3 regions of the Streptomyces sp. NPDC049915 genome follow, and region 2 is predicted to be linked to each of the others. Evidence: riboswitches for the same ligand, from Rfam matches in the RefSeq annotation. Region 2 holds a riboswitch; each other region holds the start of a gene.

The links. A riboswitch is a leader RNA that binds a small molecule or an ion and turns the genes downstream of it on or off. The one in region 2 is predicted to bind cyclic di-AMP.
Region 1: another riboswitch for cyclic di-AMP. It lies ahead of AB0J12_RS22960 (M23 family metallopeptidase); the one in region 2 lies ahead of AB0J12_RS32690 (M23 family metallopeptidase).
Region 3: another riboswitch for cyclic di-AMP. It lies ahead of AB0J12_RS31430 (transglycosylase SLT domain-containing protein); the one in region 2 lies ahead of AB0J12_RS32690 (M23 family metallopeptidase).

The regions. Positions count from the first base shown of each region.
Region 1 covers NZ_JBFAMH010000013.1:75,333-82,344, forward strand. The annotation lists gene AB0J12_RS22945 (GNAT family N-acetyltransferase) at 1-2,488, opposite strand, end outside; gene AB0J12_RS22950 (HPr family phosphocarrier protein) at 2,669-2,950, shown strand; gene AB0J12_RS22955 (GntR family transcriptional regulator) at 3,145-3,837, opposite strand; gene AB0J12_RS22960 (M23 family metallopeptidase) at 4,079-4,822, opposite strand; cyclic di-AMP (ydaO/yuaA leader) riboswitch at 4,835-4,988, opposite strand; gene AB0J12_RS22965 (pitrilysin family protein) at 5,224-6,612, opposite strand; gene AB0J12_RS22970 (pitrilysin family protein) at 6,609-7,012, opposite strand, start outside.
Region 2 covers NZ_JBFAMH010000028.1:1,995-9,006, reverse strand. The annotation lists gene AB0J12_RS32715 (dihydrofolate reductase family protein) at 1-1,056, opposite strand, end outside; gene AB0J12_RS32710 (MarR family transcriptional regulator) at 1,126-1,629, shown strand; gene ribA (GTP cyclohydrolase II) at 1,753-2,397, shown strand; tRNA gene AB0J12_RS32700 (tRNA-Met) at 2,489-2,562, shown strand; gene AB0J12_RS32695 (PP2C family protein-serine/threonine phosphatase) at 3,026-4,090, shown strand; cyclic di-AMP (ydaO/yuaA leader) riboswitch at 4,331-4,487, shown strand; gene AB0J12_RS32690 (M23 family metallopeptidase) at 4,499-5,533, shown strand; gene AB0J12_RS32685 (aldo/keto reductase) at 5,678-6,622, shown strand; gene AB0J12_RS32680 (PrsW family intramembrane metalloprotease) at 6,666-7,012, opposite strand, start outside.
Region 3 covers NZ_JBFAMH010000025.1:36,285-43,296, forward strand. The annotation lists gene AB0J12_RS31410 (ABC transporter permease) at 1-291, opposite strand, end outside; gene AB0J12_RS31415 (ABC transporter ATP-binding protein) at 278-1,252, opposite strand; gene AB0J12_RS31420 (DUF2092 domain-containing protein) at 1,297-2,568, opposite strand; gene AB0J12_RS31425 (polyprenyl synthetase family protein) at 2,918-3,928, opposite strand; cyclic di-AMP (ydaO/yuaA leader) riboswitch at 4,506-4,688, shown strand; gene AB0J12_RS31430 (transglycosylase SLT domain-containing protein) at 4,694-5,188, shown strand; gene AB0J12_RS31435 (HAD family hydrolase) at 5,198-6,004, opposite strand; partial or broken gene AB0J12_RS31440 (ATP-grasp domain-containing protein) at 6,072-6,441, opposite strand; gene fahA (fumarylacetoacetase) at 6,682-7,012, shown strand, end outside.

The DNA.
Region 1 (7,012 bases), on a different contig from region 2:
GGTCGGTCAATTCCGCGTAGGCGCGCCGCAGTTGCTCCTCGTCGGCCAGGTCGAGGCGTACGCCGCCGAGGTCGGCGCGGTGCCTGAGGTGCGGGGCGGTGGCCTTGAGGGCGACCGGGTAGCCGAGGGCGCGGGCGGCCTCGGCGGCGTCGTCCGGGGTGGGTGCGGGCAGGGCGCGGCGGACGTGGACGCCGTACCGGCCGAGCAGTTCGCAGGTGTCCTCGGTGGAGAGGGTGAGGCCCTGTCCGCGGGCGAGCAGGGCGTCGATCCGGCGGGCGGCGCCCTTGACGTCGATGTCGTCGTACTCGGGGACCTTGCCGGGGTCGATGGCCTCGCGCCGCCACTGCGCGTACCGGACGGCCTCGGCGAGGGCTCGGACGGCCCGCTCGGCGGCGGGGTAGGCGGGGATGAGGTGGGTGTCTTCGGGGGTGCCGAGGTGAGCTGGGAGTTCGGCGGGGGCCCGGGAATCGGCGGGAGACACGTCCCGGGCGGGCGTGGCGGGCACGCGCGTGGCACCCGGGCCTGCCGGGACCGTGCTTTCCGGGACCGGCGCGCCCGGTGTGCCGTTCTGGCTCGGAGCGCCGCTCCGGCCCGGCGTGGGCGGCACGCGGGTGTCCGTCTGTGGTGCCGTGCTCGCCGCGGCCGAGAGGGCCTCCGCCAGGCCACCCAGCTCGACGTGCACCACCAGTACCGGCTTGCCCGGCACGGCCGCCGCGGCGGAGCGCAGCGCCTGCGCCAGCTCGGCGTCTCCCGGTGAGCCTTCGCCGATCGCCGGGATGGCGGTCACGACGACCGCGTCGCAGGTGTCGTCGGCGAGTGCCCGCGCCAGTGCCGCGCGGAAGTCCTCCGCGGAGGCGGCGGTGGTGAGGTCCAGCGGGCGGTGCGGGCGCAGTCCGGCGGCCAGGCACTGGTCGTACGTCAGCACGCCGAGGGACTCGGAGTTGCCGAGGATCGCCACACGCGGGCCGGCGGGCAGCGGCTGGCGGGCGAGCAGCAGTCCGGCGTCGACCAGCTCGGTGATCGTGTCGACGCGGATCACGCCGGCCTGGCGCAGCAGCGCGGACACCGTGGCGGGCGGCAGGCGCGTCGCCCGTACGGCGTGTCCCTGGGGCGCGGATCCGGAGCCCTGGACGACGACCAGCGGCTTGGCGGCCGCGGTGCGCCGGGCGAGGCGGGTGAACTTGCGTGGGTTGCCGATGGACTCCAGGTACATCAGGACGACGTCGGTGTCCGGGTCGTCGTACCAGTACTGCAGGACGTCGTTGCCGGAGACGTCCGCGCGGTTGCCGGAGGAGACGAACGTCGACACGCCCGTGACGCCCGTGACGCCGCCGCCGCGCCGGTGCAGCCGGGACAGCAGGGCGATGCCGATGGCCCCGGACTGGGCGAACAGGCCGATGCGGCCGGGGCGCGGCATCTCGGGCGCCAGGGAGGCGTTCAGCCGGACGGCCGCCGAGGTGTTGATCACGCCGAAGGCGTTCGGGCCGATGATCCGCATGCCGTACGTGCGCGCCTGCCGGACGAGTTCGCGCTGGCGCTCGCGTCCCTCGGGGCCGCTCTCGGCGTATCCGGCGGAGATCACCACGAGTCCCTGCACGCCGTGCTCGCCGCACTCGGTGACGACCTGCGGCACATGGCCGGCGGGTACGGCGACGACGGCGAGGTCGACCGGGCCCTCGATCTCCCGCACGGAGCGGTGGGCGGGGACGCCGTCGAGTTCGGTGATGTCGGGCCCGAAGGCGCGGTTCACGGCGTGCAGACGGCCGGTGTAGCCGGCCTCGCGGAGGTTGGCGAGGATGCTGCGGCCGACGCCGCCGGGGGTGCGACCGGCCCCGACCACGGCGACCGAGCCGGGCATCAGCAGCCTCTGCACGGAGCGGCCCTCGGCGCGCTGTTCGCGCGCGTACTGCACGGCGAGGGAGCGCTCGGTGGGCTCGAGATCGAACTCCAGGCGCACGACGCCGTCCTCGAAGCTGCGCTTCTGGGTGTACCCGGCGTCCGTGAACACCTTGATCATCTTGGTGTTGGCGGGCAGCACCTCGGCGGCGAAGCGGCGGATGCCGCGCTCGCGGGCGACGGCGGCGATGTGTTCGAGCAGGGCGGAGGCGACGCCGCGGCCCTGATGGGCGTCCTGGACGAGGAAGGCGACCTCGGCCTCGTCGGCCGGTGCGGACGCGGGCATTCCGTTCACGCCGATCCGGTCGTAGCGTACGGTGGCGATGAACTCGCCGCCGATCGTGGCCGCGAGTCCCACCCTGTCCACAAAGTCGTGGTGTGTGAAGCGGTGGACGTCCTTCGCGGACAGACGCGGGTAGGGCGCGAAGAAGCGGTAGTACTTCGACTCGTCCGACACCTGCTCGTAGAAGCTGACCAAGCGGTCCGCGTCATCGACGGTGATGGGGCGGATCCGCGCGGTGCCGCCGTCGCGCAGCACCACGTCGGCCTCCCAGTGAGCGGGGTACTCCTGCCTGTCCGACGCGCTCTGCATGGGGCCCAGAGTACGGCTCGCGTACGACAACGGCGCGGGGCACTCTGTGGAGGACGGATGCCGGGTCGAGGCCGCGGCCCGGTGATCGCGTCCGGATGGGGTCGCAGGACCTCTCCGGGCATGCTTCACCATATGGGAAACTGGTCTAGACAACCCTGAGAAACTGAAGGGCAGCAACACATGGCTGAGCGCCGCGTCAACGTCGGCTGGGCCGAGGGCCTCCATGCCCGCCCCGCCTCCATCTTCGTCCGAGCCGCCACGGCCGCAGGCGTCCCGGTGACGATCGCCAAGGCCGGCGGCACCCCGGTCAACGCGGCCTCCATGCTGGCCGTCCTCGGCCTGGGCGCCCAGGGTGGCGAGGAGATCGTCCTCGCCTCCGACGCCGAGGGCGCGGACGCCGCCCTGGACCGTCTGGCGAAGCTGGTCTCCGAGGGGCTCGAGGAGCTCCCCGAGACCGTCTGAGTCACGCCTGACCGTCCGAGTCACGCATAAAAGAAGCCGCGTCGTCCTTTCAGGGCCGGCGCGGCTTCGCTTTTCCCGTCCACCATGAGGCGACGCGGACGGAAATTGACGGCACGAGGGAAAAGGCGAGCCCGATAAAATGGCACCCCTTTCAGCGGGCGCACATATCCCTCTCTTTGTATACGGCGCGCGTGTTAATGCCGTAGGCCCGACGTGTTTACGGGGTGTTGCGAACTTCTCACACGCTCGGGTCGGTCTCCGCCGAAGAAGCGCAGCCGGTACGCGGCGGTGGAACGCTCGGTGTGCAGGGCGGCGACCGCACGCGCGCGTTCCCCGTCGCCGCGCGCCACCGCGTCCGCGATCGCGCCGTGCTCGGCCCAGGACCTGACGGGGTCGGCCGACGGCTCCACGGCGTACATCCAGGCGATCTTGTGGCGCAGCTGAGTGAGCGTGGCGGTCAGCGCCTGGCTGCCGCACGCCTGGACGAGCGTCTCGTGGAACCAGCCGCCCAGGGAGCGCAGGTCGTCGCCGGTTCCGTGCCTGGCCCGGTCCTGACCGAGCCGCACCAGGCCGCGCAGCACCTTCAGATGCGCCTCGGTACGCCGCTGGGCGGCCCGCGCCACACCGAGCGGCTCCAGCAGCATCCGCATCTCCAGCAGGTCGGCCGCTTCCTGCTCGGTGGGCTCGGCCACGCACGCGCCCGCGTGCCGTCGCGTCACGACGAAGCCCTCGGCCTCCAGGGTGCGCAACGCCTCCCGCACGGGCACCCGGGAGACGCCGTACCGGCGGGCGAGGAGTTCCTCGGTGAGCCGGCTGCCGCGCTCATGGACACCGGCGACGATGTCGTCCCGGATCGCCGTGCACACCGAGTGCGCCGGAATACGCATGTCCGACCTCCGCCTTGATCCCCGTGAAACGCCGACGATGGACGCGTGTTCCGTGACTCTATTCCAAGGGGGCCGAATTTCCGACGGCAGGCCGGATTCCATGGATATTTTTTGGTCACCTCGCCGGGGTTCTCCGGGACGAAGAGGCGGGTATGAAGAGGCGGGGACGAAGGGCCGGAAAACGGAGAAAGCCCCGGCGCGATGCGCCGGGGCTTCCCGGAGTGGGTGCCGTGCTCGGGTGTCAGACGTTCACGCCGTGCGCACGCAGATAGGCGATCGGGTCCATGTCGGAGCCGTACTCGGGGCTGGTGCGCGCCTCGAAGTGCAGGTGCGGGCCGGTGACGTTGCCGGTCGCGCCGGACAGGCCGATCTGCTGGCCGGCGACGACCTGCTGGCCGACCACGACACCGATCGACGACAGGTGCCCGTACTGGGTGTACGTGCCGTCGTGCATGCGGATGACGATCTGGTTGCCGTAGGCGCCGCCCCAGCCGGTCTCGACGACGGTGCCGAAGCCCACCGCGTGCACGGTGGTGCCGGTGGCGGCGTGGAAGTCGATGCCGGTGTGGTGGCCGGAGGACCACAGGGAGCTGCTGGCCTCGTAACCGGTGGAGACGTAGGAGTGCGCGATCGGGGCCACGAAGGTGGTCAGGCGCTTGCGCTCGGCCTCACGGGCGGCGCGCTCCTTGGCCTCGTGGGCGCGCTCGGCGGCGGCCTCGCGTGCGGCCTCCTCGATGGCCTTCTGCTCGGCGGCCTGCTTCTGGGCCTCCGCCTGGGCGTCGATCTGGGCGGCGAGCGAGTCGTCGACGCTGATCACGGGGAGCAGACCGGTCTGCTCGGCGGAGGTGTCGGCGGCGAGGGCGGGGGCCGCGAGGGTGCCGATGACGCCGGTGGTGGTGAGCGCGGCGATTCCGGCGGCCTGCGCGGTGGTGCGCTTCATCCGGCTGGGACGACGGTGCTTCCCGGTGGCGCTGACGAACGCCATGTGGTGGCTTGTCCTTTCCTTCCCTCTCGCCTACCGGGTTAGCTGACGGGTTCGGAGCAGGAAGGTCTCCTACGAGCACCCTCGCGGGCGCCCGATTCACCCCAGGGACGTGTGGGTCCCCGGCTCCCCTGGCTCGCGCCGTACGGGGACTCGGCGATGACTGTCCGGTGCCGCGGGTGCGGCGCTATGCCTGACGGACAGCCCGGACGAAGCTACGGTGATCGACCTTCAATCCTCAAACGAAACAGGCGTTTTGTAGCGCATCCCACAGGCCAGAAAGGCAACCTCCGCCCCAATTCGGGCATATGTGGGATGCGGCGCCTTCAATCACAAACAGCCCCGGGGGCACGGCAAGGGCCCTGGTGCTCCGTCAGACACCAGGGCCCCACGCGCGTGTGCGGCTACTCCGCGCTCACCACCGTGACGTCGCCGATCCCGAGGGCCTCGACGGGCTCCTTGATCTGCGCCGCGTCCCCGACCAGGACGATCACCAGACGGTTCACGGGGAAGGCGTTCACGACCGCCGCCGTGGCCTCCACGGTGCCGGTCGCGGCGAGCTGCCGGTACAGGGTCGCCTGGTAGTCGTCGGGCAGATGCTGCTCGACCTGGTCGGCGAGCGTGCCCGCGACGGCGGCCGCGGTCTCGTACTTCAGCGGGGCCACCCCGACGAGGTTCTGCACGGCGACGTCGCGCTCGGCGTCCGTCAGGCCGTCCGCCGCCAGGGTGCGCAGCACCGTGAAGAGGTCGTGCAGCGCCGGACCGGTGTTCGGCGTGTCCACGGAGCCGCTGATGGCGAGCATCGCCGCGCCCGTGCCGTCGGGGGCGGAGCGCAGCACCTGGCTGAAGGCGCGCACGCCGTACGTGTAGCCCTTCTCCTCGCGCAGGACGCGGTCCAGGCGGGAGGTGAGGGTGCCGCCCAGGCAGTACGTGCCGAGCACCTGGGCGGGCCACACGCGGTCGTGCCGGTCGGGGCCGATCCGGCCGATGAGCAGCTGCGTCTGGACGGCGCCGGGGCGGTCGACGATGACGACGCGGCCGGTGTCGTCGGCGGTCACCGCGGGCACGGGGCGCGGCTCGGTGCGCGAGCCCGTCCAGGCGCCCACGGTGTCACCGAGGAGGTCGTCGAGGTCGAGGCCGGTCAGATCGCCGACGACCACCGCGGTCGCGGTGGCGGGGCGCACGTGCCGCTCGTAGAAGGCGCGTACGGCGGCCGCGTCGACGGCTGCGACCGTCTCCTCGGTGCCCTGACGCGGGCGCGACATGCGGGAGTCCGCCGGGAAGAGCTCCTTGGACATCTCCTTGGCGGCGCGGCGGGCCGGGCTGGCCAGCTCGTGCGGGATCTCGTCGAGGCGGTTGCGCACCAGCCGTTCGATCTCGCTGTCGGCGAAGGCGGGCGCCCTGAGGGCGTCGGCGAGCAGGCCGAGGCCCTTGGCCAGCCGTGAGGCGGGCACCTCCAGGCTGAGGCGGACGCCCGGGTGGTCGGCGTGCGCGTCGAGGGTGGCGCCGGCGCGCTCCAGCTCGGCGGCGAACTCCTCGGCGGAGTGCTTGTCCGTGCCCTCGGAGAAGGCGCGCGCCATGATCGTGGCGACGCCGTCCAGGCCGGCGGGCTCGGCGTCCAGGGGCGCGTCCAGGAGCACCTCGACGGCGACGACCTGCTGGCCGGGGCGGTGGCAGCGCAGCACCGTCAGGCCGTTGTCGAGCGTGCCGCGCTCGGGGGCCGGGAAAGCCCACGGCCTGGCCTCGCCCGCCTGGGGCTGGGGGTGGAAGTCCATCGTGGCGAGCTCGGTCACTTGGCCGTCTCCTCGTTCTTGTCGCCGGCCTCTACGGTCGCTTCCTGCTCAGGGTCCTCGGGCACATCGGCGTCCGGTGCGGCCTCCGGGGTCTTCGGCTCGTACACGAGCACCGCGCGGTTTTCGGGGCGCAGGCGGGCCTTGGCGACCTCCTGCACCTCCTCGGGCGTCACCTCGAGCACGCGCTGAACGGCGGTGAGGGCGAGCTGCGGGTCACCGAACAGGACGGCGTAGCGGCACAGTTCGTCGGCGCGGCCGGCGACGGTACCGAGCCGGTCCAGCCACTCGCGCTCCAACTGGGCCTGCGCGCGTTCCATCTCCTCGGCCGTGGGGCCCTGCGCGGCGAACCGGGCGAGCTCCTCGTCGATCGCGGCCTCGATGACCGGCACCTCGACGTCAC
Region 2 (7,012 bases):
GGCCGTCAGTGCGCCGCTGCCGTCGGCGCCGGGGACGAAGGTGTCCGGCTCGCGCCAGGCCGTCACCACCCGGCGCACCCCTGCCCGCAGGATCAGCTCCGCGCAGGGATGGGGGCGGGAGGCGCGGTGGGTGCAGGGTTCCAGGCTGGTGTACACCGTGGCGGTGGGCAGGCGGGGGTCGTCCGCCGGGATCTTGGCGAGGGCCGCTTCCTCGGCGTGGACCGTGGGGTCGCCGGCCTCGCGGGAGTGGCCGCGGGCCAGTTCGGTGCCGTCGGCCGCGACGATCACCGCGCCGACGCTGAACGCCGTGCCGGAGGGCGGGCACCGGTCCGCCAGCTCGCAGGCCAGGCGCAGCCAGTGGCGGTCGGCGGGGGCGGCGCCGGTGCCCGTGCCGGGGGCGGTGGGCGCGTAGCGCATGAGGACGACGTCCTCGATCTGCCGCGTCTGCAGCAGGCGCAGGCGGCCCCTCTGGTAGGCGCCGGGGCCGAAGAGGCGGGGGGCGCCGGGGTCGCCGACGAGGAGCGGGGACAGCACCAGCTGGAGTTCGTCGGCCAGCTGCTGCTGGAGCAGTTGGGTGTGGATCGTGCCGCCGCCCTCGACCATCAGGCGCCGCACGCCCCGGGCGTCGTGCAGATGGTCGAGGAGGCGGGGCCAGTCCAGGTCGTGGCCGAGGGGGACGATGTCCGCGCGGATGCCGGCCCGGCTCGCCCGCTCGGCGCCTTCCAGCGTCGTGTAGAGCACCTTCTCGCCGCCCGTGTGCCAGAAGTTCGCCGCCGGGTCCAGGTCGCCGGAGGCGGAGACGGTGACCTTCAGGGGGTACTCGGGGAGGCCGGCCGCCACGCGGGCCGCCCGCCGCTCGGGCGAGTTGACCAGCAGCCGCGGGTTGTCGGCGCGCAGGGTGCCGGCGCCGATGAGGATCGCGTCGACGGACGCGCGGACCTCGTCGACACGGTCGAAGTCGGCCGGGCCGGACAGCAGCAGACGGTCGGGGCCGGTGTCGTCCAGGCAGCCGTCGAGGGAGACGGCCGCGGACAGCAGGACGTACGGGTGGGGCATCGCGCTCCCCGGCGGGTGAGGTGACGGACACGGCTTGGTTCAAGTTTGAAACAAACCTACACTGGCGGCATGACGACCCGCTGGCTCACCCCCGACGAGCAGCGTGCCTGGCGCGCCTACCTCGCGGCCACGCACCTTCTGGAGGACGCGCTGGACCGGCAGCTCCAGCAGGACGCCGGCATGCCGCATCTGTACTACTCCATCCTGGCCACCCTGTCCGAGGCGCCCGAGCGGCGGCTGCGGATGACCGACCTCGCCGAGGCGCTGAAGATCACCCGCAGCCGGCTGACGTACGCGGTGACCCGGCTGGAGAAGGACGGGCTGGTGGCGCGCGAGAGCTGCCCGTCGGACAAGCGGGGCAGCATCGCCGTCCTGACCGGTGAGGGGCTGGCCCACGTCGAGCGCGCGGCCCCCGGCCATGTGGAGACGGTCCGGGCCGCGCTGTTCGACCATCTCGGCGCGGAGCAGGTCGGGCAGCTGGAGGAGATCTGCGCGGGGATCACACGGGCGCTGCAGGGGGCGGACGCAGAGGACGTCCCCTGGCGCCGGCGGTCCGCGCCACCGTGCGGGTGAGTCACGTCATACCCGGCAGCTCTGCGGCGCCGCGTATTGCTTCAAGTTTCAAGCAGAGGTAAGGTCCCGTTCTGAGATTCTGCTTCAAATCTGAAGCAGCCGGACGGAACCCGGAGCACCCGCATGGCCGACGCCCCCGCTGTCCCCGCCGCCACCCCGCGCGCCCGCGTCCGGGTCCCGCTGCACTTCGCCGACGGCTACCGCGCCGACGCCGAACTGGTCACCTTCCACGGCCTCGTCGACGGCCGCGAACACGTGGCCGTCGTCCTCGGCGAACCGGGCGCGGTCCCGCTCGTCCGGCTGCACTCCGAGTGCCTGACCGGCGACGTCTTCGGCTCCGCCCGCTGCGACTGCGGCCCCCAGCTGCGCGAGGCCGTCGAACGCATCGCCGACCGCGGAGGTGTCCTGCTCTACCTGCGCCAGGAGGGACGCGGCATCGGCCTCTACAACAAGCTCGACGCCTACGCCCTCCAGGACCAGGGCCTGGACACCTACACCGCCAACGCCGCCCTCGGCCTGCCCGAGGACGCCCGCGACTACACCGCCGCCGCACAGATGCTCACCGCCCTCGGGATCGGGTCGCTGGATCTGCTGTCCAACAACCCCGACAAGGCCGGCCAGCTGCGCACCCTCGGTCTCGACGTCCGCGACCGGGTGCCGACCGGTGTCTTCTCCACCCCGCACAACGTGCGCTACCTGCGCGCCAAGGTCCTGCAGACCCAGCACACGCTGCCCCTCGCCGAGCTGGCGGACCGCGGCGTGAGCTGAGCGCGGAGGGTCCGGCGGGACGCCGGGTGACCCCCTGGAGGAACGTGGTCGTCGGGTGCCCCGCGGATGACGTACACTGGAGTCACAACGACGCGGGGTGGAGCAGCTCGGTAGCTCGCTGGGCTCATAACCCAGAGGTCGCAGGTTCAAATCCTGTCCCCGCTACTGAAGGCCGAGGGCCGGAAGCCGAAAGGTTTCCGGCCCTCGGTTTTTCTGTCGGCCGGCTCCTGCGCGCCTGCCGCCCGGCGTCATCCGGTCGGCCCTCACCGCTCGCCGCCCGCGCCCGCACCGGAAAACCTGGACGGGCGGGACGACGACCGGCAGGGACGGTGGGAGACGAGCGGTGCGGCTTGGTGACGCGACGGACGACGGGCCGTACCCCCGAACCGACGGGCGCGTTCCCGAGGCCGGGAGGGACTCCCTGGCCGACGAGTGGGTTCCCGACGCCGGGACCGGCTCCGCGGCCCGCGGCTGCGCCACCGGTCCCCAGGCCGACGGACGCGCCCCCGCCCTCGATCTCGGCCCCGGCGTACGCGCCCCCGGTGCCCCCGTGCGGCTGCCAGGTGCCCCTGTGCCCGACGCAGGCCCCTGGGGCGGTGCGGAGCCGCGGCCCGAGGAGGGCCGGAGGATCTCCGTCGCGCGGGCCTTCGTCCGCATCCTGCCGGCGCTGCTGATCGCCGCCGGCGCGGTCTACGACTACTGCACCCCGTCCGACTTCACCGCGGCCCCCTTCTTCACCGCCGCGCCCCTGGTCGCCGCCCCGCTCTACAGCCGCCGCGGCACCGCGCTCACCGGGCTCGCCGCCGTCGCCGTCGTGCTCGGCCTGCACCTGACGATCGGCATCGTCTGGCACACCGACGCCGTCACCGAGCTGGTGACGGTCGCCACGGTCGCCGTCCTGGCCGTCCTGATCAACGCCCTCGCGCGCCGCAGCAGCGAGCAGCTCGCCTCCGCGCGCGAGGTCGCCGAGGCCGCCCAGCGCGCCGTACTGCCCGAACCCGCCGAGCGGATCGGCGGGTTCCAGATCGCCGCCTGCTACGAGGCCGCCCGCGCCGACGCCTTCATCGGCGGCGATCTGTACGCCGTGCAGGACAGCCCGTTCGGCGTCCGGCTGATCGTCGGGGACGTGCGCGGCAAGGGGATGGGCGCGGTCGCCGCCGTGGCCGTGGTCATCGGGGCGTTCCGGGAGGCCGCCGAGCAGGAGGCCACCTTGGAGGCGGTCGCCCAGCGGCTGGAGCAGGCGCTGGCCCGGGAGGGCGCCCGGCGCGACGGGCTGGACGCGTTCGAGGGGTTCACCACCGCCGTCCTCGCCGAACTCCCGCACGGCGACTGGGTGGTCCGCGTCCTCAACCGCGGCCATCCGCCGCCGGTGCTGCTGTACGCCGACGGCCCCCTGCGCACGCTGCTGCCCGCCGAACCCGCGTTGCCGCTCGGCATGGGCGAGCTGGGTCCCTGGCCCGACCGCACGGAACTGGCCGCCCTTCCCGGCGGCGCCACGCTGCTGCTGTACACCGACGGCCTCTCCGAGAGCCGCGACCGCCACGGCCGCTTCTACGACGTCGAGGCGCGGCTCACCGGACGTGTCGTCACCGAGCCCGGCGCCCTGCTCGCCGCCGTCGCGAAGGATGTCCGGCGGCACTCCGGCGGCGGCATGGCGGACGACATGGCGCTGCTCGCCGTACGCCGACCGTGAAGGTCACCATGCGTGAGCGGATGAGCGCCCTCTGCATAACAATTGATGCACCATCACCGAAACAAGGTTTTGGACGTGACGCCTGAGGGGCGGTCAAGTCGCCCCTTTTGCGCCGGTCATGGCGTGAAAGTCCAAGCCAAGAATGTTAATGATCAAGACGAACGGCTTGGAATCCGGCTGCCGGGTCATTAACGTTCGATAACGCAGCGCGGTCGTCCCAGCCGTCACAAGAGACGGCTCCGTGCTCACGCGCCGAATCCCGTAGGGAACCGGGGAACCACCACTTTGGGGTGAATCTCGCGTCAGCCGCCGTCGATCGACGGCCGGTATACGCGCGTAGGAGACCTTCCTGCTCCGAACCCGTCAGCTAACCCGGTAGGCGAGACGGAAGGAAAGGAGTACGCCCGCGTGGCGTCCAACCGGCCTGCCCCGACAGCCCCGTCCGTGCCGAACCAGCAGGGCCCCGAGACCTTGGTCTACGGCGGCCACCGCACCGACGAGGGCCCTTGGGAGGAGTGGAATCCCACCGAGGAGTCCGTCCGTTCCGTCCGTGGCCGGCACCGCGTCGCCAAGCAGCGCGGCGGACTCGCCCGCAGCTCCACCGTGCTCGGCGTCGGCGTCATCGCCGCCGTCGGCGCGGGCGGCATGGCCAGCGCGCAGACCGGCAAGCCGCCGGTCTCCATCTCCATGCCCGACCTCCCCTCGGTCGGCTCGCTCATCTCCGACCACGAGGACGACCGGCCCCAGGGCTCCGCCACCCCGCTCACCGACATCGGCGTCACCTCCGACGACGACGGGCAGCAGGCCGCCGGCGCCGGTGAGGCGCTGCGCAACCGGATCATGGCGCAGGCCGAGTCGCAGCAGGTCCAGGTCGACGTCAAGGCGCAGGCCGCCGCCGAGGCCGCTGTCGTCAAGCAGGCCGCCGAGGCCGCAGCGCAGGCCGAGAAGGAGGCCGCCGCCAAGGCCGCCGCCGCGAAGGAGAAGGCGGAGGAGGAGGCGAAGAAGAAGGCCGAGGCCGAGCGCCTCGCCGAGCTCGCCAAGCAGTACGCGCTGCCGACCTCCTCGTACACCCTCACCTCGCGCTTCGGGCAGGCCGGCTCCATGTGGTCCTCCGGCTACCACACCGGCCTGGACTTCGCCGCTCCCACCGGCACGCTGATCAAGGCCATCCACAGCGGCACCATCACCGAGGCGGGCTGGGCCGGTTCCTACGGCTACCGCACGATCCTCACCCTCGACGACGGCACCGAGCTGTGGTTCTGCCACCAGTCGTCGATCAGCGTCAGCGTCGGGCAGAAGGTCGCCACCGGGGACGTCATCGGCCGCGTGGGCGCCACCGGCAACGTCACCGGCCCGCACCTGCACCTGGAGGTGCACCCCGACGGGCAGGCCTCCGGCATCGATCCCATGGCGTGGCTGCAGGACAAGGGCCTCAACCCCTGACACCTCGCCCGGCTCCCGATCCCCGGCGGTCCTGACGGCACACCCCCCGACGTCAGGGCTGCCGGTTCGTGTGCGCCGACTTGTTGGCACGTTGTTGGTTTCCGTGCGGAATGGGTCGATGACGCCGGGGTGTTGAAACGGAGCATGACTGCTCTTCGCAAGCTCGGTGCGTCCCACCTCGAGGTCTTCCCGCTCGCCCTCGGCGGCAACGTCTTCGGCTGGACCGCCGACGAGACGACCTCCTTCGCCGTCCTCGACGCCTACACCGCCGCCGGCGGCAACTTCATCGACACCGCCGACGCCTACTCCGCCTGGGTCGAGGGCAACCAGGGCGGGGAGTCCGAGACGATCATCGGCAGCTGGATCAAGGCCCGCGGCAACCGCGACGACGTCGTCATCGCCACCAAGGTCAGCCAGCACCCCGAGTACCGGGGACTGAGCGCGGCGAACATCGAGGCCGCCGCCGACGCCTCCCTGCGCCGCCTCGGCACCGACCACATCGACCTCTACTACACCCACTACGACCAGCCCGACGTGCCGGTCGAGGAGATCATCGGCGCCCTGGACGAGCTGGTGAAGGCCGGCAAGGTCCGCCATATCGCCGCCTCCAACATCTCCGCCGAGCGCCTGCGGGCCTCCCTGGAGTTCTCCGACCGCGAGGGCCTCGCCCGGTACGTGGCGCTCCAGCCGCACTACAACCTCGTCTCGCGCGACACCTACGAGGGCGACCTCCAGGACGTCGCCGCCGGCGCCGGCCTCGCCGCCGTCCCGTACTACGCGCTGGCCTCCGGCTTCCTCACCGGCAAGTACCGGCCCGGGGCGAGCGTGGACAGCCCGCGGGCGGGCGGCGCCGCGCAGCACCTGAACTCCGAGCGCGGCCGCGCGGTCCTCACCGCTCTGGACGAGGTCGCCCAGGCTCATGACGTCCCCGTGGCCACGGCCGCCCTCGCCTGGCTCGCCGCGCAGCCGACGGTCGCCGCCCCCATCGCCTCGGCCCGCACCACGGACCAGCTCCCGGCGCTGCTGGGCGTGGCGGAGCTGACCCTGACGGACGTGGAGCTGGCACGGCTGACGCGGGCGTCGGCCTGACCGACGCTCTCCGGCGTCCGCGGCGCGTTGACGGTTGCGGTTGCTATGACCGGTAGGGGTTGTATGCCGGATGCGCCGGATGGGCTCCGTAACCGGCGTGTCCCGCGTACCCCGCCTGTCCGGCGTACGGCGGATGCGGCCGGGCCGCCCCGGGACCGGGCCACGGCTGCGCGGGCCAGGGCTGCATCACCGGTACCGGGGGCGCGGCAGCCCGGGCCGCGTACTCCAGCGCCGGCCGGGCGAGCGCCCGCAGCCGCCACACCTCGTTCAGCAGCTCCCTCTCCCGTACGACGAAGTCGGCGCCGGCGCGGCCGAGGCGGCCCCGGTGCCGCAGGAACGCCAGAGACGTCGCGTAGGCCTCGTAGCGTGCGACCTCCTTGGCGGCCGGCT
Region 3 (7,012 bases), on a different contig from region 2:
ACCGTCCCCCGTCTCGATCCGCACGGCGATCCCGACCAGGACGGGCACCGCGGCCAGCACTCCCAGCAGCGCGAGCGTGCGCCAGCGCCGCAAGGTGACCAGCAGTTCGCTGCGGAAGAGTCCCAGGGACCACAACGGCCGCACCGCCCGGACCGCCCCGGCGGCGGGGGAGGGAGCGAGGGCTGGGGGCGTAGTGGTTGTGGTGCCGGTGGTGGTTGTGGTCGCGGTGGTCTTGGCGGTCCCGGCGGTTCCGGCGGTCCTGGCGGTCCTGACGTTGTCATCCTGCGACATCGAAGCCCTCCCCGGTCAGCGCCACGAACGCGTCCTCCAGCGAAGCTCGTTCCACCCCGAAGCCCCGCACCCGTATCCCCGCCGCGACCAACGCCGCGTTGATGTCGGCCGGCTCCCCCTCCGGCGGCTCACCCGTCACCCGGTCCTCCGCCACGACGACGTCCCCGACGCCCTGTTCCTTCAGCACCCGGGCGGCGTCGGAGACGTCCGGCGTGGTCACCACCAGCCGCCCGCGCGCCCGCGCCGCCAGGTCGGAGACCGCGCCCTGGACGATGAGACGCCCGCGCGCCATCACCGCGGCGTGCGTGCACACTTGCTCGATCTCGTCGAGGAGGTGCGAGGAGAGGAAGACGGTCGTGCCGTCAGAGGCCAGCTCCCGCACCAGCGCCCGGATCTCGCGCATGCCCTGCGGATCGAGCCCGTTGGTCGGCTCGTCCAGCACGAGCAGGCGACGGGGCTGGAGCAGCGCGGCGGCGAGCCCCAGCCGCTGCTTCATCCCCAGCGAGTACGCCCTCGCCTTCTTGCCGGCGGCCGCCGTCAGCCCCACCCGCTCCAGCGCCGTGGCGACCCGTGTGCGCCGGGTGCGCGGGTCGGCGGTCGGGTCGGCGGCGTCGTAGCGGAGCAGGTTGTCCCGGCCGGAGAGGAAGCCGTACAGCGCGGGCCCTTCGATCAGCGCGCCGACCTGCGGCAGTACCGAGCGGACGGCCCGGGGCATCGGCTGCCCGAGGACGCGCGCGGCGCCGGAGGTGGGCTCGATGAGGCCCATCAGCATGCGGATGGTGGTGGTCTTGCCCGATCCGTTCGGACCGAGGAAGCCGAAGACGCTGCCCGCCGGGACGGTCAGGTCCAGGCCGTCGACGGCGAGCTGCCCGCCGCGGTAGCGCTTGGTGAGGGCGCGGGTGTGGATGACGTACTCGTCGTCCGGCTCCTGCTCACCCCGTGCGGCGGGCGCGTCGTCCATCGGCTCCCCGATCGTTTCCCGTGGGTCGTTGGTGTCCCGCCGGCCTACCTGCCCGCGTCGGCGGCCTTGACGAGGGCGTCCTTGGTGACCGCGCCGACGTAGACCTTGCCGTCGTCGGTGATCAGGGCGTTCACCAGGCGGGTGGAGAACACCGTGCCCTTGCCGAACTTGCCGGAGACCTTGTCGCCGAGCGAGTCCAGGAAGCCGCCGAGGTTGCCGCCGACCTCGCTTCCGGAGGGCACGCCGCCCTTGGCGCCGGTGCTGAAGACCGCTATCGCGTTCCAGCCCTCACCGAGGACCTTGGCGCCGTCGAGCCCCTTGCCCGGCTCCCCGCCCGGTGTGGGCAGGAGGTGCTGCGGGAGGCCGCCCTTCAGCGGGCCCTCGCCCTTGGGGAGGTCTCCCTTCGGGTGCTCACGGTCGCCGCCCTCGGTGACCTTGGCGCCCTTGGGCGGGGTGAAGTCGAAGGTGGAGGCGGCCGGCCGGGCGAAGCCGACCTGCGTGAAGCCGGCGTCGACCACGGCGGCACCGCCGCTCTTCGGGGTCAGGGTGAACTTCAGCGGCACGCCGGTCTTGGCGTCCACGGCGATGGTGATCCCGCCGACGGTGCTCCCGGACTGCTTGGGCTTGATCAGCAGCTTGTAGGCGTCGCGGCCGGCGACCTGGGCGGTGCCGTCCACCGTGACGGCGGTGGTGGAGTCGACGGCCTTGAGGGCCTGCTCGGCGAAGTCCTTGGGCGTGCCGGAGAAGTCGTCCGCGCCCCGGGCGCCCTTGCGGTGGTCCTTCCCGGTGTCGTCCGAGGTGGCGTGGTACACCTCGTTGGACTTGCTGTCGTAGCCCCAGATGTCACTGCCGTTGTGGATGAGGCTGTACTCGGCGGCGTCCTCCAGCACCGACACCTTCTGCCGGTCCGGCCCGTCGGCGGCGACCCGCAACGTGTGCGAGCCGGTGGCCAGTTCGGTGACCTTGGCGGACGGGTCGGCGGCCGAGCCGTCACCGGTGCCGCCCGTTTTCCCGCCGAGACCGCCCGCGAGCCCGCCGAAGTCGGGCAGCCCCAGGTCGGTGGTGATCCGCACGGTGCCGGACATCTGCTGGACGTCCGACGCCGCGATCTTCTCGATGAGCTGCTGCGCGCTGATCTTCGGCAGATCCGGGTCGCCGGAGCTGGCGAGCGCGGGAACGATCCCGATCGTCGCGGCGGCCACCCCCACGACGGTCGCGGGCACGACGTACCGCGCGGCCCTGCGACGCCCCCCGCCCGGCGAGCCGGCCGGCTCCTGCCCGGCCGTCGCCCTGTCATCGCTTCCATACGGTGCCATGTGTGCGCTACCTCCGTCGTCGGCGGCGGCTGTCCGTCCCGTGACCCGCGGCGTGTACTCCCGGCGGGCCCCACCCCAAGCCGCCATTCTCACCCGAATCGGTGAGGAGTGGTGTCTTCCGTGCTTTCCATGAGACCAAATCGGCCGCCGGGAAGCGTCACTCCGTGGACGCAACTGCATGTACTTCTGGGGTATGACGTGGCGGGGGGTCAGGTCCCCCTACCCCTAGGGGAGGTGGGGACCTGGGGAGCTACGGGGCGGGGGTTCGGGCTCCACCCAGGGGTGGGGCCGTCGCCCGCAGAAGAGGGAACGGTCCGGACGGATTCCGTCGGCCGGCCCGGTGCTTCCGTCAGCCCGCCCGGTGCACCACCGCGTCGCACAGCTCCATCAGCGCCGCCTTGGCGCCGCACTCCCGCAGCGGCGCCAGCGCCGCCCGCGCCTCCTCGGCGTACCGGACCGTGTCGCGCCGCGCCTGCTCCAGCGCGGGGTGCGCCCGCAGCGCGGTCAGCGCCTCCGCGTGTCGCGCGTCGTCGCTCAGATCGGAGTCCAGCAGCTCGCACAGCGCCCGGTCCTCCGGCAGTCCCAGGCGCTCGGCCCGCTCCCGCAGCCGCAGCACCGGCAGCGTCGGGATGCCCTCGCGAAGATCCGTTCCCGGCGTCTTGCCGGACTCGTGCGAGTCGGAGGCGATGTCGAGCACGTCGTCGGCCAGCTGGAAGGCGACGCCCAGCCGCTCCCCGTACTGGGTCAGCACGTCCACGACCGTCTCGTCGGCGCCGGACATCATCGCGCCGAACCGGCACGACACCGCCACCAGCGAGCCCGTCTTGCCGCCGAGCACCTCGAGGTAGTGGTCGACCGGGTCGCGCCCGTCCTGCGGCCCCGCGGTCTCCAGGATCTGCCCGGTGACCAGCCGCTCGAACGCCAGTGCCTGCACCCGCACCGCCTCGGGCCCGAGGTCGGCGAGGATCTGCGAGGCCCGCGCGAAGAGAAAGTCGCCGGTCAGTACGGCGACCGAGTTACCCCACCGGGTGTTCGCGCTGGGCACGCCACGCCGTACGGCGGCCTCGTCCATGACGTCGTCGTGGTACAGCGTCGCCAGGTGGGTCAGCTCGACCACGACCGCCGACGGGACGACGCCCGGCGCATACGGGTCGCCGAACTGCGCCGCCAGCATCACGAGCAGCGGCCGGAACCGCTTCCCGCCCGCCCGCACCAGGTGCTGCGCGGCCTCCGTGATGAAGGGAACCTCGCTCTTGGTGGCCTCGAGCAGCCCTTCCTCGACAGCCGCCAATCCGGCCTGGACATCGGCCTCGAGAGCCTGGTCCCGCACGCTAAGCCCGAACGGCCCGACGACGGTCACGAGGGGTCTCCTGTCTGCTGGTGCCGGTAGGCGATTACACGGTTTGTCGATAGGTCGCTGCCATCACTCAAGTCAGCGTATCCGGTCACGTTTCGATCACCGATAGCGCCCACGGTTACAGGCCAGGCGGTATCGGATCACGCCCGATATGTTTATCGATCACATCTGATCAGTTGAAAAGTACCGATATCAACCATGCTCGCGTCGCGAAGACCACCCCCCACCCTCCGTGAACCACCCCGCCCCACCGCGTCACAACACGACCCGACTGCCCGTTTTGCCGTAATTAATCAGCCGATTCGCCTTAGTCACGTTGGCGGCAAATGTGTTGCAGCTGTGACACCAGTGAATTGGGTCACGCGCGCCCCTCACCGGCCCCCGATGCGTCTGCCCCGCATTTCGCCAGTCCCCACAAGCGAGTTGAGGCTTGGCGATCGCAAAGGATCAAGCACCCCAAACAGCCCGACCAAGGTCAACCAGGGCGATAGGTGAAACCAGTACTTGTTCCCGGCATGTGCTCTCGCATAACTTCCCGGCCTGTCGGATGGACGCCTAATCCTGCCGCCGTCCGGCATCCACCATCGGACCAACTCATCCGTGTACGGCAGGAGCGGGGGACCCAGGTAAGTCGCCGAACCGGACGTCGTCGCCCCGACGACGCCCCGGACCGGCTCGGGGTGAAGCCGTGCCGCATCCGCGGCCGGCCGGGCATCTCCAGCCCGAACCCGACAGCTCACCTCGTAGGCGCCGGAGAGGAAGTTCGCCATGCCTGCTGCCGGTCAGCACCGCCGCACCCGCACGTCCCGCCTCGTCCGCACCCTCGCCGTCGCCGGCACCGGTGCCGCCGCCCTCGCGCTGCCGCTCTTCGGCGCGACCAGCGCCTCCGCGGCCACCCCGGCCACCAGCGCCACCGTGATCACGGCCGCCAACTCGGTCTACCCGAACACCCTCGACGGCTGGATCCGCCAGTCGCTGGACATCATGTCCCAGCGCGGCATCCCGGGCACCTACGACGGGATCTACCGCAACATCATCCGCGAGTCCTCGGGCAACCCCGCCGCCATCAACCTGTGGGACTCCAACGCGGCCGCCGGTACCCCGTCCAAGGGCCTGCTCCAGGTGATCGACCCGACGTTCCTCGCCTACCACGTGTCCGGCACCTCCATGGACCCGTACGACCCGATCGCCAACATCACCGCGGCCTGCAACTACGCGGCCGCCCGCTACGGCTCGATCGACAACGTGTTCAGCGCGTACTGAGCCACTGCCTCACCCGAAGAGTCGTTCGAGGACGACGGCGATGCCGTCGTCCTCGTTCGACAAGGTGACCTCGTCGGCCACGGCCTTCAGCTCCGGATGGGCGTTGGCCATGGCCACCCCGCGGGCGGCCCAGGCGAACATCGGGATGTCGTTGGGCATGTCCCCGAACGCGAGGGCCCCCCCGGCGCTCAACCCGAGATGGTCGGCCGCCCGCGCGAGCCCCGTCGCCTTGGTGACACCGCACGGCTGCAGCTCCACGGTCCCCGGCCCCGACATGGTGACCATCGCCAGCGAACCGACCACCGCGCGCGCCGTCGCCGCCAGCTCGTCGTCGGACAGCTCGGGATGGCGCAGCAGCACCTTGCTGATCGGCTCGCCCCACAGATCGTCGCGCCGCCCGACCCGCACCGCCGGCAGCGTCGGGTGCGGCATCCGGTAGCCGGGCTCGATCAGCGTCAGCCCGTCCACGCCGTCCTGGTCGACGGCGGCGTACACCTCTCCCACCTCGGCCTCGATCTTGCCGAGCGCGGTCTCGGCCAGCTCCCGGTCGAGGGTCACCGACCACAGCAGACGGCCGGCCCCCGCGTCGTACACCTGCGCGCCCTGGCCGCACACCGCGAGCCCCGTGCAGCCGAGGTCCTCCAGCAGCGGCCGCACCCGGGGCGCCGGGCGGCCCGTCACCACCAGGTGCAGGGCACCGGCGTCCGCCACCCGTGCGAGCGCGGCCCGGGACCGGTCGGAGAGCGTGTCGTCGCCGCGCAGCAGCGTTCCGTCCAGGTCAGTGGCGATGAGGGCATATGCGAGGGGTGCGGCCATGATCAGAGAATACGGACCCCGCAGGTCACCCGTTCACCGCCCGATCCGACGCCTCCGGTGCGCAGGCCACGCTGTCGTCGTACGACCGCGGGAACGCGGCCGCCGGGCCGGGGACGCCGTGTTCCGCGCACAGCTCGTGCAGCCCGTGCATGCTCGCCGGTCACAATCAGCACGGTCGGCCGTCCGGTCCGGCGCCCGGTCCGCAGCAGCCCTTCGACCAGGTGTCCCGCCTCCTCCGCGCCCGTCGTCGGCCACACGAACGCGCGCCGCGGATAACGGGAGGCGGCGGCCGGGGTGCACGAGTCCTCGGTGATCGCGTCCATGGGCACGCCCGGACGCCCCAGACCGCGGATCGCCCCGGCACCGCCGTGGTGCAGTGGGTAGTGACCGAACTTCACGATCAGGGGCGGTATTTCACGGTCGGCCCGGAACGGCAGGCTTGCGGCCCTGCAGGCCACGGGTCCCCCACGTGTCCCCCGACGGAACGGATGCCCTCCGTCCGGGTTCCCCGCAAGGACACTGAGCCGGAATTGGCACCCGACAAGGACATGACGGACACTGCGGACTCTTCAGACACTGCCCAAGACAGCCGCCTCAGCCGTAACGTGTGCCGCGACCACCTGGATCGCACGGCCCTGGTGCCGTGTCCGACGTGCACGAAAGCGAGGCGGCACCGCATGCCCCCCTTCGACGTCTCCGAGGGCGACCCCTTCGGTGCGCACAACCTTCCGTACGGCGTCTTCTCGCCGGCCGGTTCTCCGGCCGAGCGGCGGGTCGGTGTCCGGCTCGGCGACCACGTGCTCGACGCGGGCGCGGCGGCGATGGCGCTCGGCTCCCCCTATGCCGCGCTGCTCGCCCAGCCCTCGCTTAACCCACTCCTCGCCGCCGGCCGCACCGCCTGGTCCGACGTGCGGCGTGCGCTGAAGGCGTGGGTCACGGTGCCCTCGCACCGCGAGGCCGTCGAACCGTTCTTCCACCCTCTGTCCTCGGTGACCCTGCACCTGCCCT